2 regions of the Paenibacillus litoralis genome follow, and region 1 is predicted to be linked to the other one. Evidence: riboswitches for the same ligand, from Rfam matches in the RefSeq annotation. Region 1 holds a riboswitch; the other holds the start of a gene.
The links. A riboswitch is a leader RNA that binds a small molecule or an ion and turns the genes downstream of it on or off. The one in region 1 is predicted to bind cyclic di-AMP.
Positions count from the first base shown of each region.

Region 2: another riboswitch for cyclic di-AMP. It lies ahead of ACKGJP_RS33825 (hypothetical protein); the one in region 1 lies ahead of ACKGJP_RS18095 (CAP domain-containing protein).

Region 1 is NZ_CP176395.1:4,347,118-4,354,712, forward strand. It holds gene hrpB (ATP-dependent helicase HrpB) at 1-2,509, shown strand, start outside; gene ACKGJP_RS18090 (DUF445 domain-containing protein) at 2,605-3,843, shown strand; cyclic di-AMP (ydaO/yuaA leader) riboswitch at 3,957-4,093, shown strand; gene ACKGJP_RS18095 (CAP domain-containing protein) at 4,102-4,854, shown strand; gene ACKGJP_RS18100 (ABC transporter ATP-binding protein) at 4,947-5,624, opposite strand; gene ACKGJP_RS18105 (prolyl oligopeptidase family serine peptidase) at 5,765-6,412, shown strand; gene ACKGJP_RS18110 (hypothetical protein) at 6,426-7,010, shown strand; gene ACKGJP_RS18115 (RNA polymerase sigma factor) at 7,225-7,595, shown strand, end outside.
Region 2 is NZ_CP176395.1:8,055,315-8,062,909, forward strand. It holds gene kdpC (potassium-transporting ATPase subunit KdpC) at 1-455, opposite strand, end outside; gene kdpB (potassium-transporting ATPase subunit KdpB) at 498-2,528, opposite strand; gene kdpA (potassium-transporting ATPase subunit KdpA) at 2,603-4,282, opposite strand; gene kdpF (K(+)-transporting ATPase subunit F) at 4,397-4,474, opposite strand; gene ACKGJP_RS33825 (hypothetical protein) at 4,623-5,021, opposite strand; cyclic di-AMP (ydaO/yuaA leader) riboswitch at 5,238-5,409, opposite strand; cyclic di-AMP (ydaO/yuaA leader) riboswitch at 5,519-5,709, opposite strand; gene ACKGJP_RS33830 (KamA family radical SAM protein) at 6,621-7,595, opposite strand, start outside.

The DNA.
Region 1 (7,595 bases):
GCCAATCGATCCGGTATTGCCGGAATTGCTGCATAAGCTACAATCGCATGCTAATGCGGTGCTGGTCGCCGCGCCGGGTGCCGGCAAAACGACGCGCGTCCCGCTTGCGCTTCTGAATGAGCCTTGGGTTCAAGGCCGCAAAATCATCATGCTGGAACCGCGCCGTCTCGCCGCTCGCGCGGCTGCCGGCTATATGGCTAGGTCGATCGGGGAAGAAGCCGGCGGGACGGTGGGCTACCGGGTAAGAATGGATACGCGAGTCAGCGCAAAAACAAAAATAGAAGTCGTCACGGAAGGCGTGCTTACCCGGATGCTGCAGGACGACATGTCGCTTGAAGGTGTAGCTGCTGTCATTTTTGACGAGTTTCACGAACGAAGTCTGCAGGCCGATCTTGGGCTTGCCCTATGCTTGCAATGCCAAGCGGTGCTGCGCGACGATCTGAAGCTGCTGGTCATGTCGGCTACGCTGGATGCAGAACCGGTTGCCGAGCTGCTGGGAAAAGCGCCAATCGTCATCAGCGAAGGGAGATCGTTTCCTGTCGAGACGCGGTATTTGAACCGCAGCATCGACGGGAGGATCGAGCCTGCCGTCGTACGAGCCGTTACGGAGGCGCTGCAGAACGATGAAGGCGATGTTCTGGTGTTCCTGCCTGGGACCGGAGAGATACGTCGTGTCATGTCCCAGTTAACGGCCCTATCCTTGGGGAAGGGCGTTCGCATTTCGCCGCTGTACGGCAATTTGCCGCAATCCGCCCAGGATGAAGCGATCGCTCCATGCCCGGCCGGACAGCGTAAGGTCGTGCTTGCAACATCGATCGCCGAAACGAGCTTGACGGTCGATGGCGTTCGGATCGTGATCGACTGCGGCTTAAGCCGGGTACCGCGCTTTTCGCCGAAAACCGGCATGACGCGTTTGGAAACCGTCACCGTTTCCAGAGCGTCCGCCGATCAGCGCAGAGGGCGGGCGGGAAGGCAAATGCCAGGCGTATGTTACCGGCTCTGGACGGAGCAAGAGGAACGCAAGCTTGCTGCGCGAAGCGTGCCCGAAATCAACGAGGCGGATCTGGCTCCGCTTGCTTTGGAGCTTGCAGCCTGGGGAGCGGCCGATCCGGCGGAGCTGCAATGGCTCGATCCGCCTCCTGCGGCCGCTTATTCGCAGGCAAGGCAGCTCCTGCGTCACCTTGGGGCGCTAAACGGAGACGGGACGATGTCTCAACACGGAAAGCGCATGGCGGAGTTAGGCATGCATCCGCGTCTGGCCCATATGATATTGCAGGCGATTCCTTTGAAGCTTGGATCATTGGCCTGCGAGCTTGCCGCATTGCTGAACGAGCGGGATTTGCTCAGGGGACAGCCTCAGCAGCCGCCTGCGGCAGACTTGCGGCTTCGTGTCGAAGCGCTGCGGGAAGCGGTCCGCTCGAAATGGACGGAACCGCTCTTCAAGGAGGGTCATCAGGTAGACATGGCGGTATGCAGAAGAGCGGCGGCTGAAGCGGATCAATGGAAACGGCAATTCTTTATCAAAGATAGTGCCGACGGCGATGCGGAAGCGTGCGGCTTTCTGCTTGCATTTGCCTTTCCGGACAGAATCGCCGGCCGCAAGGAGGGCGGACGTTATTTGCTGCGAAGCGGCAGGGGGGCTGCTTTCTTAAACGCGCAGCCGCTTTCGTCGGAGCCATATCTCGTAGCCGCAGAGCTGGACGATATGGGAGCGGAGAGCCGAATTTTTCTGGCTGCTCCGATTCAGGAAGATGAGCTGGAGCGTTATGCAGCCGATCAGATCGAGGAGGAAACGATCATCTCTTGGGATCGTCAAGCCAAAACGGTTCGTGCGCGCAAACGGAAATCGATCGGCGCGATCGTCCTGCGGGAAGCCGCAATGCCCAATCCCAATCCGGAAGCGGTGTCTATGGCGCTGCTGGGAGGACTTAAGGCGGAAGGCATCGGATTCCTTTCTTGGACGAAAGCCGCCCGCCAGCTGCAGCAGCGAATAGTATTCATGCACCGGTTAGAACGCGAGGATTGGCCGGATGTTTCCGACGAAAGCTTAACGGATACGTTTGAGGATTGGCTCCTTCCGCATTTGTATGGTCTCAAAAACGGAGAAGATCTGAGACGTCTGCATGTGGCCGACCTGTTGGAGTCCATGCTGTCGTGGAACAAACGCCGCGAACTGGACGAGCTCGTACCGACGCACATCGTCGTTCCGAGCGGCTCTCGCATACCGATTGACTATAGCGATCCCGAATCACCCGTTTTGGCCGTCCGGCTGCAGGAAATGTTCGGCCTCGAGCATACGCCGTCGATCGGCCGCGGACGGGTGCCGCTGACCGTTCATCTGCTCTCGCCGGCGCAACGTCCCGTTCAGGTGACGCGCGATTTGGCAAGCTTTTGGCGGGATGCTTATTTTGAAGTGAAGAAGGACTTGAAAGGGCGGTATCCCAAACACTATTGGCCGGACGATCCGACAGCCGCGGTTCCGACGAATCGCACTCGCCCGCGAACCTAATGGAACCATTTTGCAGAAAGATGCTTCTTGCCGTGTAAGGCAAAGTTTTTGAGGGATACTAGTACGTATCTCTGAACGATCGGAGGATGTTTGATTTGAACACGAGGAACATTGCCGGATTTTCTCTTGCTGCTATGGGAATCGGCTTTATCGTCACGTTATTTTTGCCGGATAGCCTTATTACGACGTTGCTCCAAGGGGGATTTGAAGCTGGTCTTGTCGGCGGTATCGCAGACTGGTTCGCCGTAACCGCCCTTTTCCGCCATCCGTTCGGGATTCCCATCCCGCATACTTCGCTCCTTCTCAAGAACAGAGGGAAAATCGTTAATTCGCTTATTTCCGCTATGGAAACGGAACTGTTGAACAAAGATAGCATTACGCATAAATTAAGCCAATTGAATCTGATGACGATCATCTCTTCGGCGGTAACGAAGGTTGTGTTGAAGCGGAAAGCTAGGAAAAGGATTTTGGCGTTCCTGCAATCCTTGCTTAAACAGCTTCCTTTGGAGCGATTTGCCCCGGTAATTCAAAGCTACCTGACGAGTTATGTCCGGAACAAAGAGCTTAAGCCTCTGGCGCAATCCGCTGTCGCATCGGCCATTCGGGACGGTTGGGACGAGAAAGCGCTCGATCGGGCGCTCGAAATGGGAACGGATTGGGCCGTCAAAAGAGAAACGGAGCAGTTGCTCGGGAGAATCGCTTACGGCAAGCTGAATGAGCTTCAAGTCGGCGGGTTTATGGGGTTTGCCGTGCAAGCTTTTATCGGATTTATGAATGAAGAGAAGCTTGGCGGCATCCTGCAGGGGATGCTCGTTTCCGGCATGCGCGAGCTTCGTCAGCCGGGCAACCCTTACCGCGAGCAGCTGCTTTACGAATTGAAGGATCAAGCGGACAGACTGGCGAACAACGACGATATTCTATCGAAGCTGAAGGGGTGGCTGGAGAAGAAAGCGGAGAGTCCGGAAACCGAAGCTTTTCTGCTCGAGAGGCTGCAAGACATTCGCGACGCGGCTGTCGCAAAGCTGGAGGAAGATGAACGAAACGGCGGGCGGTATGTGTTGAGCGCATACAGGTTCGTCGTCGAGAAAATAAGATCGATTCCGGGCATGACCGACAAATGGGAAGAAGGGCTTCGTACGTTTCTCGTTGATCTTGTAGAGAAAAATCATTTCCGTATCGGCGTGCTGGTTCGCGACAATCTCAATAAGTTGGACGACCAATCGTTAGTCCAAATGCTGGAACAAAAAATCGGCGGCGACCTGCAATGGATCCGCGTAAACGGCGCACTCTGCGGCTTTCTCGTCGGTCTCGTGCTCTCGTTGTTTCATCTGTAAAGCATCGTCGTTTTCGCGTTCTGGAAGACTTTGTGTCATGAAATCGACTATCTCCCGTGCTACAATTGACCGTGCCAAAGGGAAGCCGCCCAAAACGGTTTGTCGGAGGCAAAAAAAACAGAAGGCCGAAGCTTCGTCAGAAGCACGGGGGAACCCTTGTCACTGGGGTGAAGCCACGTCGTTGTGGCCGGGTGTTTACTCTTTGACCCGAATCCGTCAGCTAACCTCGTAGGCCGGGAAAAGGAGACGATTTTTTTGATGCAACGTTTTAAGAAAGTAGCGATGACAGGTGTTCTGGTATTGGGTCCGATTATTAGCGCCGGTGCGGCTTCTGCTTCCGCAGCGCCATGCATCGTTCCGGATAATGCCCCGCAAGTCGCAGCAGCCAAGCAATATGGTATTGATTTGGGAGCCTTGCTTCAAGGAAATAAGAATTTCAATAACATTAATGTGAACGACTTGCTTGCCAAGCTTGGCGTTAAAGCGCCTGACTTCTCGGCAAAACCGGGTACGGGCAACGGAGCAGGAACGGGAGCAGGTTCGACAGGCGGTGGTTCCGGTGCAGGCACAGGCACAGGCTCGCAAACAGGCTCTGGAACTACAGGAGGCTCTCAACAAGGCTCGAACGCGAATGCTTCGCAATCGGCTTATGCCAGCCAAGTAGTCGACCTGGTCAACCAGGAACGCGCGAAAGCAGGGCTGAAGCCGCTCTCCAGCGACAGCGCTTTGGCGGCTATGGCGCTCGATAAAGCCAAAGACATGTATACCAATAACTATTTTGATCATAACTCACCGACTTACGGTTCGCCGTTCGACATGATGAAATCTTACGGGATTCGTTACACGTATGCCGGGGAGAACATTGCCAAAGGACAGCGCACTCCGCAAGAGGTCATGACTGCTTGGATGAACAGCGCCGGGCACCGTCAAAACATTTTGAGCCCGAACTTCACGAAGATCGGCGTCGCTTACTACAATGGCGAATGGGTGCAGGAGTTTATCGCGAACTAAGCTTAGCTTCACCAGAGCAAGTTGCCCTTATACGATCTTCAATCGAAACAGCCGTCAGCCTTGCGTTGACGGCTGTTTTATTTTGCGGCTTATCAGCAGACGATTAAATCTACTCGGCCATCCCGGATATGGATGATACGGTCAGCTTGCTTAGCGATAGCGGGATCATGCGTGATGAGAACGATTGTTCGCCCGTGCGCATTGAGGCGCCTTAGTATCGATAGGATATCGTTACCTGTAGCGGTGTCCAGCGCACCTGTCGGTTCGTCCGCCAGCAAAATGGGCGGGTCGCCGGCTAATGCCCGCGCAATGGCGACGCGCTGCTGCTGCCCGCCGGACAGCTCGGATGGTTTATGTTCCGCACGGTCCTGCATATCGAGCTCAGCGAGAGCGCATGCCGCCTTTTTCAGCCGTTCCTTTTTGGAAAGCCCTCGATAAATCAGCGGCAGCTCCACGTTTTCTATTGCGGTCAGCCGAGGAAGCAGGTTGAAGCTTTGAAAGACGAAACCGATTTTGCGGTTTCGGATATCGGCCAACTGAGCGTCCGTCATTCCTCGAACTTCTCTCCCGTCAAGCGAATAACTGCCGGTTTCAAGTACGTCCAGACAGCCCAGAACGTTCATCAGCGTCGACTTCCCGGATCCGGAAGGACCCATGACGGCGATGAATTCGCCCCGCTCAATGTCGAGGTTTACGTTATCGAGCGCTTTTATCGTTTCTCCGCCTAGCCGGTACGTTTTGGCTGCGCTTTCCATGCGAATAAGTACCATGCCGTACACCCCCTTATCGTTTACCTTATTCGCCTCTCCGCTAGAAATGTATATAAAAAAGGGAGGGCATGTACACAAATTCCTTGACGGTTGACCGTGACTTTACTTACAATTTTTTCAACCAGCAAGGAGGGAATCCAATGCCAATAGTAAAGCGAGCGGTACATAACGGAACGTTAGGACATCTTTGGTTCGTGCCGAACGGATATGAAGAAAACAAGGATACAACTTGGCCGTTGATCCTGTTTCTGCACGGAATCAAGAGGCGCGGAGAGGATCTAAGCATGCTTGAAGGTTATGGATTGACGGGGCTAGCCGTTAGACAAGACGATTTTCCGTTTGCCGTGGTCGCACCGCAGTGTCCTTCGAACTCTTTTTGGCCGCAAGAGCGAAGCAAGGTTATCGCTTTGCTGGATCACACGGTATCCTCCCTCCGAATCGATTCTGCGCGTGTCTATGTGACCGGCTTCAGTATGGGCGGAAACGGTGCATGGGACCTGGCTGCACATGCTCCCGACCGTTTTGCCGCGGTTGTCCCTCTATCCGGATGGTATGATCCGAAGGAGGCGAAAGTCTTCGAACGGATGCCGGTCTGGGCTTTTCACGGAGTCGAGGACGACGTAGTTCCTTACAAACATTCGGAAGAAATGGTTAATGCCATTAAGGAAAAGGGCGGTCGAAGCCTGCTAACACCGCTTCCCGGCTATAAGCATCAGATCATGGATGAGGTTTACCGCAGGCCGGATTTGTTCGAATGGCTGCTGAGTCATCGCATCGGAACGAACTAGTGACGGTCAATAAATGAGATTGCAAGGCATATTGATTTCCGCCCGCTTCCCATGTATGGTGAGGGTGGAGGCGATTATTATTCTTTTAGTTCCGGTGGAACGAGAGATTTTCGAAGCATTGGAGGGGGAAACGCTCGGGTGGGCGTGTATCGGCCCTCTGCTGCTGCAGGTGAGAGGAAAGGATGACCGAACGAAAGCGGAGATGTACCAAGCCCTTGGCGAAGGCCAAAGAGGGCTATTTCTCTTTCGCGCTTACCACAATCACGCATGCCGTTCGGCGGTCGAATGGTATTGGTGGACTTGTGAACAGCTAAGGAAGCCGAAAGCGTGGGAGGCTCTGCTTGCCGGTTTGCGCTTTTACGGGGCGGATGAGACCTTGCGCGTCATGAATAAAGCCGAGACAGCGCTTGATCGAACGAATCGCTTGTCGAACGGCAGCTGGATGGAAGCCAGTGCGCTCGATTTGGACAGGGACCCGGAGCTTAGGAGTTTGTCGGAACATTTGTTCGCTGAGTACACGTCGGCCGCAGAGAGTGCGCACCGGCTTATTGCCGCGTACATCAAAAGTCATCCCAATCAATTCGTCCTTTTATCCTAGGTAGGCATGGAATATTGGCTGGACAGGTGCAGCTCTCATGGTTGTTTTAGGGTTAAACTTATGAGCACGGTCTCTATGACCGTGCTTTTTCAGTTGCCCGGATACCGGCCGAGCGTGACGATTTCGAAGGGTTGAAAAGATTTGTTCGAGAGCCCTGTAACTTTTCAGCGCAATGATACGAATAATAGATAACCAGGCGGAAGGGAGGGACAAGATGGATGAAGAGCAGCAATGGATACAGGGTTTCATGCAAGGAGACGACGCCGGTTTCGAACGTCTTGTTCTGAAATATCGCCGAAGCGCGATTGCGTTCGGTCAACAATATGTCAGGGACTATTACGCAGCAGAAGATATCGCCCAGGAAAGCTTCGCGGAAATCTACGTCCATCGCTCCCGGTTTAATCCGAAATACAGGTTTAAGCCATATTTGTTCACTATTATCCGCAATAAATGCGTCGACCATGTCCGCAAGCTAACCCGATTCAAGCATGTCGAGCTGGATACCGGCATTCCCGTCGCCCGTACCACCGAAGAAGTCGTATTGAATCGAGAGAAACGCTCGGTGATTCAAAGCAAGCTCCTGCT
Region 2 (7,595 bases), 3.7 Mb from region 1:
GCAGCCGATTCCGGCGTAATATGCGGATCGAGTCCGGAGCCCGAGTTGGTCACGAGCGCAATCGGCAGGCTGTCGGCCGGTACGTCCGGATTGGCGGCCTTCCATGCCTCGATCGACTCCTGCGTCCGCTTCAACAAATCCGGATTGGACGGCGCATAGTTGTTCGAGCCCGAAGCATCCGCCTTGTAAGCGATGCTGGATACGCGTCCTTGAAAATACTTAGGGTCGCTAAACGTTTGTCCGATCAGCTCGGAACCCACCGTCTCTCCGCTTCCGTTCTTAACAAGACTCCCGCCAGCTTGATTCGGCATGAGCGCTTGGGCGATCCCTGTCGTCACAAGCGGATATACGATCCCCGCCAGCAAAACAAACAACACGCCGATGCGAATAAGGGTAAACAGATACGCGCCTACCGACTGAACCGGCGCCCGTTCCGCTGCTTCCATGTTTTTCATTCCTTTTTCATCCCTCTCGAAAAGCTTCTTTGTCTATATGTTTTATACCCACAAATGAACGACCAGATCGATCAGCTTGATGCCGATAAAAGGCGCCACAACGCCGCCAAGACCATAAATGAACAGATTTCGGCCGAGCAGCTTGGTGGAGCTCATCGGCTTATAGGCGACGCCTTTCATCGCCAGCGGAATGAGCAGCGGGATGATAACCGCGTTGAACACGAGCGCCGACAAGATCGCCGACATCGGGGAGCCGAGTCCCATCACGTTCAGCACATCCATCTCCGGAATCGCCAGCATAAACATCGCGGGAATAATGGCAAAATATTTGGCGATATCGTTCGCGATGCTGAATGTCGTCAAAGCGCCGCGCGTCATGAGCAGCTGCTTGCCGATCGCGACCACCTCGATGATTTTGGACGGGTCGGAATCGAGATCGACCATGTTCGCCGCTTCCTTCGCCGCTACCGTCCCGCTGTTCATCGCCAGACCCACGTCGGCTTGCGCCAGCGCCGGCGCGTCGTTCGTGCCGTCGCCGGTCATCGCGACCAGCTTGCCTTCGGCTTGCTCGCGGCGGATGACCGCGATTTTGTCCTCCGGCTTGCTCTCGGCGATAAAGTCGTCGACGCCCGCTTCCTTCGCGATCGTTGCAGCCGTCAGCGGATTGTCGCCGGTACACATGATCGTTCGGATTCCCATTCGGCGAAGCTCCTCGAACCGTTCCCGCATACCGGGCTTAACCGTATCCTTCAAATAGATGAGGCCGAAAATACGATCGTCGACCGCCACCGCCAGAGGCGTTCCGCCAAGCGAGGCAATCGCGTTTCCCTTCGCCTCCAGATCGGCCGGAACCGTGCCGCCTTGGGCGAGCACCCATTTGCGCACCGCGTCGACCGCGCCCTTGCGGACCCTGCGCCCGTCCTTCAGATCGACGCCGCTCATTCGCGTTTCCGCCTTGAATTCGATGAACTCGGCTCCTGCAGCGAGCCCGTCGTCGTAGCTCAAGCTTTGCTTTTTCATCAGCTCCAGCACCGACCGGCCCTCCGGCGTTTCGTCCTTGACCGAGCCGATCGCCGCCCAAGCCGCCAGCACGCTCAGTTCCTCGCCGCCCACGGCTTTGAACTCGCTGGCCATCCGGTTTCCATACGTGATCGTCCCCGTCTTATCCAGGATCATCGTGTTGATATCGCCTGCAGCTTCGACCGCTTTCCCGGACATCGCCAGCACGTTGAATTGCGTCACCCGGTCCATCCCGGCAATCCCGATCGCCGACAGCAAACCGCCGATCGTGGTAGGAATCAAGCACACCAGCAGCGCGATAAGCACAGGCACTTCCAGATCGACTTGCACATAAGAAGCGATCGGTCCGAGCGTCACCACCACGATCAGGAAGATGATCGTCAGACTGATCAGCAGCGTGTTCAGCGCGATTTCGTTCGGCGTCTTCTGCCGTTTGGCGCCTTCGACGAGGGCGATCATCCGGTCGATGAACGATTCGCCCGGATCGCTCGTAATCCGGACCTTGATCCGGTCGCTGACGACGCGCGTTCCTCCGGTAACCGAGCTGAAATCGCCGCCCGCTTCCTTGATCACCGGCGCTGATTCACCGGTTATCGCCGATTCGTCGACCGAAGCGAGCCCCTCGATGACTTCGCCGTCTCCCGGGATCATCTCTCCTTGGGAGACGATGACGATATCGCCTTTGCGCAGCTCGGTGGAGGCAACGACCTTAACGCCGTCTCCGACCGCCTTATTGGCGGAAATCTCCTTTTTCGACTGCTTCAGCGAGTCGGCCTGGGCCTTGCCCCGTCCCTCAGCCAGCGCTTCGGCGAAGTTCGCGAACAACAGGGTAAACAGCAGAATCAAAAAGACGGACAGATTGAAGCCGACATTGCCTTCGGCATCGAAGGCTGACGGGAACAGCGTCATGATCAGCACGATCAGCGTCCCGACTTCCACGACGAACATGACCGGATTTTTCATCATCGCGGCAGGATTCAGCTTCGTAAAGCTATCGATAACGGCCCGCTTGACGATTCCCGGCGTCAGCAGCCTTTTGCGTTTCGTATTCATTACAGTTCACCTCATTATAGATTGGCGGGCTATTCAAAATTAGACGCGGAGCACGCTCACCCGGACGGCTTCGGTTAACGGAGCGTCAGATGTTCGGCGATAGGCCCCAGCACCAGCACAGGCAGGAACGTCAGCGCCCCGATAATGAGGACAGTCCCGATCAGAATGCCCGTGAACAGCTTGTTATCCGTGCGAAACGTCCCGACCGTTTCCGGCACCCATTGCTTCTTGACCATCGAGCCGGCGACTGCCAGCAGGGCGATCATCGAGACGTATCGGCCGAACAGCATCACAAGCCCCGTCGAAATGTTCCAGAACTTCGTATTGTCCGCCAGCCCTTCGAAGCCCGAACCGTTATTGGCGGCTGAAGACGTATATTCGTAGAGCACCTGAGAGATGCCGTGAAAGCCTGAATTCGTAATCGCGCCTTTGCCGAGGTCGGTCATGAAAGCCAGCGCCGTCGGAGCCAAAATAATGAAAGGATGCGCCAGAATGGCGATGGCGATCAGCTTCATTTCGCGCGCCTCGATTTTGCGCCCGAGAAATTCCGGTGTCCGGCCGACCATCAGCCCCGCCAAAAACACGCCGAGTATGGCGTACATCAGCATATTCACAAGCCCGACGCCTTTGCCGCCGAAAACGCAGTTGAGCATCATTTCGGCCATCGGCACAAGCCCTCCGAGCGGGGTCAGCGTGTCGTGCATGTTATTGACCGTGCCGGTCGTCGCCGCCGTCGTTACAGCCGTGAACAGGGCGGATTGGGCGATGCCGAAGCGGACTTCCTTCCCCTCCATGCTGCCCTGAGACGCATCGATACCGAGTGCGTTCAACACCGGATTCCCTTGGCTTTCCGCATAGTACACAAGCGATAGGAACGAGAGGAACAAGAACATCATCGCGGAAAACACGACCCAGCCCTGCTTCTTGTTGCGGGCAAACAGCCCGTACGTGTAAGGAAGAGCGGCAGGCAGCATCCACATCGAGAGCATTTCGATCACGTTGGTTAACGGGCTCGGATTTTCGAACGGATGCGCTGAGTTAGCCCCAAAAAAGCCGCCGCCGTTCGTCCCCAAATGCTTGATCGATTCCAGCGAAGCGACAGGTCCGATCGCGATCGTCTGCGTCTCGCCCTCCAGCGTCGTAACGGTCAAATTCGGCTGCAGCGTTTGCGGCACCTTTAGTGCGACGAGAACTAGCGTAACGACGATCGCCAGCGGGAAGAATACGCGTGTATGGGCTTTAATGAAGTCTTCAAAAAAGTTGCCGACCGTCTTCCCTCTGCTCGTTATCCCGCGGACAAAGGCAATCGCAACGGAAAAGCCCGTAGCCGCCGAGGTGAACATCATCATCGTCATAACGGCCATTTGCGAGAAATACGATACACCTGATTCGCCGCTATAGTGCTGCAGATTCGTATTCGTCATAAAGCTGATGACCGTGTTGAAGATGAGAGACGGCTCCATATTGCCGATCCCGTTCGGATTAAGCGGCAATCCGTTTTGCAGCCGAAGAATGATATAGCTGATCGCGACTAAGACGATATTCGTCAAAATAAAGCTGACCGCGTACGTTTTCCACGACATGCCGCCGCGGTTTTTTAGTCCGACGATCTTGAATATGACATTCTCGAACGGCCCGAAAACCTTGTCCGTGCGATTCGGTTCATTTGAAAATACGTGAAACAAATAGGTGCCCATCGGCTTAACCAGCAGCAGCAGAATGACGATCACCGCCGCTATTTGCAGTACTCCCATTGCGATTCCTCCTCTTTCATTCCCCAAAAAGTGAAGCGAAGCTTCGAAGCTTATTCCGATTACTTCCGAGGAGCCCCGGTTGTTCCCCAAAAAGTGAAGCGATGCTTGACGGCGTTAAAATTTCTCCGGGTTAATTAACGCATAGATAAGATATACAAACAGGAATACCGTAAACACGTACACGAGTATCACCGGCCATCGCCTCCCGTTTCATCGACTACCCGGCCGCACCAGGCGAGAAACCCGTAGAACAACAGGAACGTACCTGCCAACGTCAAAATCATGACCAGATCGAGCATGCTTGCCCCTCCTTCTTCCTTCCAACCGTTTGGCGGCATCGCTACCGCATCAAGAACGACATTTCCTCTTGCCGGCTGTAGATGACATAGTCAGCGCCCAGCCCTTTATAGATGGCCCGCGGATTCGGGCTTTGCGTGATCACGTAAATCGGCTTCGACGTCCAGCTCCGGCAAACCTGAATATACCGGCAGCACAAGGGCAAGCTTTGTTCAAACAAAAAAACTTTGCCGATCGGCCAATCCGGCACTTGCCACGTATCAATCGCATTCGTATCGACCGTGCAGATTCGCTTAACGCCGATTCGCCGCATTCTGGCTTCTTCCGTCTCGTTATTTACCAGCGCCGCATAGGGGATTCCCTTCACTTCCAGCAGCCTGATCAAGCTTTCGCCGGCTTTGTTGGGCGCAGCGACGAGACAATATTCGATTTCCCGTTCCATTCCCGTTCTCCTCTCGTTCATGCAAGAGAGGGCAACCTGTACTCCCAATAACGGTGCTGTCAGTCAAAGCGCATTCCGGGCTGGCAAACCCGCTTCTGCCGAACTCCTGAAAACGTCTTTCACAATTCCGCACAGCAAAAAGAAGCCCGGTTGAAGAGGACTCTTCTCGTGGCTTCTAGCAAGCACGGCGAAATAACCGCACCCGTCACGATTCAGGTTGCCTCTCTCAATACGCTTACGAGGTTAGCTGCCGGATTCGGGCGTGAGAGTCGCCCTACCTCTATCGTTATGGCATTCGCATAACTTATAGAGGATTCACCCCATGCGCCATTAAGGCGCGTCGGTTCCCCCGCTCCCCGGTATTCCGGGGACTCAGCGTCTTTCCTTACGGTATAAGACAATACAAAACCACAGGGATGGAATCCCTGTGGCCGTTTAGGCGATCACAAAGCTTCATCATCCTCTCTCCAAAAGCACGTCTGCGGACTTTCTCCGCTTCGTGTGCCAAACAACGCTTGCGAGGTTAGCTGACGGATTCGGGCGGTGAGAGTCGCCCTACGTCCCGCAGCGCTCCATGGCGCCCTGCGGAACGATTCACCCCGTGCGGCGCATGCCCGGCTCTCACACCGGTTCGCGTGCCGCGATTGGTTCCCCCGTTTTCCTTGCGGAAATTCAGCGAATCAGAATTTGGAAACTGTATAAGTAAATCATGAATCGTATCTTACTCCCTGCTCTACGACCTGTAAAGCAACGCCGATGCCGAAATTCGGCGCGCCGGCCCCGCGCGGGATTGCCCTATCCCCCTCAAACCATAAAATCTCCCATTATCACTGAATATCTCTTATTTCCTACGATTATCGTTATTATCGCGAAAGATGAAGCAAAAGAGCTCCCAGCGCATGAAAAACGAACTTTCGGCCCGATGAAAGCGATACAATGGCGAATAGCCGTCTCACACGTCGTTTTCTCGCGATTGGAATACTTTACAAGCCATATTCGCTGCTGGTATCATTTCATGCTGCTTCGCGCAGATAGGGATACAAGAATAAACGCATTGCGGCGTCTTTAAAGCCAGACGTTACCGAGAAATCGAACAATTAGCGGAGGATATACTCTGAGATTTAAGAAAAACCTTCAGGAAAGTTCACCCTGTCGGTCCTTTTTGTGCGAAGCCTTACGTCTGCGCGTGGGAGAGGGGACGGGTATGGGATTCCAGCCGCTCTTGAAATCGTGTTTCATTGAATTGGTTTTACGGTAATAACACGATTTCAAAGGCGGCCGCTGTCGCTCTTCCACCCCATACCCGTCCCCTCTTCTCACCTTTCCTGCTTTCTGTTACGCCTTGGTTCCCTACCGGTCTTCCAGCCGGTATTCATTGCCATGAACACCGCTGTCCTTGTCCAGACAGAACGTAGATGCGTGATTTGCCGCATTCACTTTCGATTTCATAGCCAAGCGGAACTGCAGTACACTACGTCTTATTCCGAAAAAACCAGTCAAAAGCGCAAAATAAGAGTCCTCCACGTCTTCTAAAATGAGCGTTTTGCCACCACGAAAAAACCGCCTAGCGCATGCGCTAGGCAGTTTCTTTGCAAATCACTATCGCGTGGTTACACGCTTTTGCGGCATATCGGGCAGTTCGTTGACCGAAACGACGCGGTTCGTTTTTTTGACAGGCTTGATCCAGTGCCGCTCGTTGCCCGGCAGGTCATCGAACCAGGACGCATCGTCCGGGCAATCCAGCGTCATAAATTTGCCGTAATGGCCGTCGCGCGACTGGTGATATTTCAAGTAAGCTTTTCCGTTTTCGATCGCTAAAATTTCGATTTTCCCGGATGTGTGGCTCATGGACAGTCGTACCCGCTTACCGAGTCCCGACGTTCTCGCCTTGGCTCCTTCTACGATTCGGTACACTTCGTGCAAAGGAAGGACGAAGTCCCGATTGCCCGCCACCGGACGATTGATGAAAAAATAGTATGGCGTGACGCCCGCCCAGGACAGCCGGTTAAGAAGCTCGCCAAGCACCTCGGGATCGTCGTTGATTCCTTTGAGCACCGGCGTTTGATTAACGACGATCGCGCCCGCTTCATGGAGCGCTTGGAATCCTTTCTGCGCTTCGGGCGTGATCTCGCGGGGATGGTTGATATGCGCCATCACATAAATCCGCTTCTCGGGCGTAGAGTACATCCGGATCGTTTCGAGAAGCTCTTCGTCCTCGTAAATGCGCATCGGGTTAAAGACCGGAATTTTGGAGCCCAAACGGATGATTTTCACATGAGGAATTTCGCGAAGGCGCTCCAAAATCATGCGCAGCTTCGGCGTTGCAAGAATCAGGCTGTCGCCGCCTGTGAGCAGCACGTTGTTGATTTCCGGATTTTCGGCGATATAAGCGAGACCCGGTTCGACGTCGGACATCGCCTCTTTGACGTCGTTGCGGAACAGCCGCTTGCGGAAGCAGTACCGGCAGTAGGAGCCGCATACCTCCGAAACGATCAGCAGGGCGGTCGAACGGTATTTGTGCTGGCAGCCCGGCACGACATAATTGGTGTCCTCGTCCGAGGCGTCCCAGCGCCC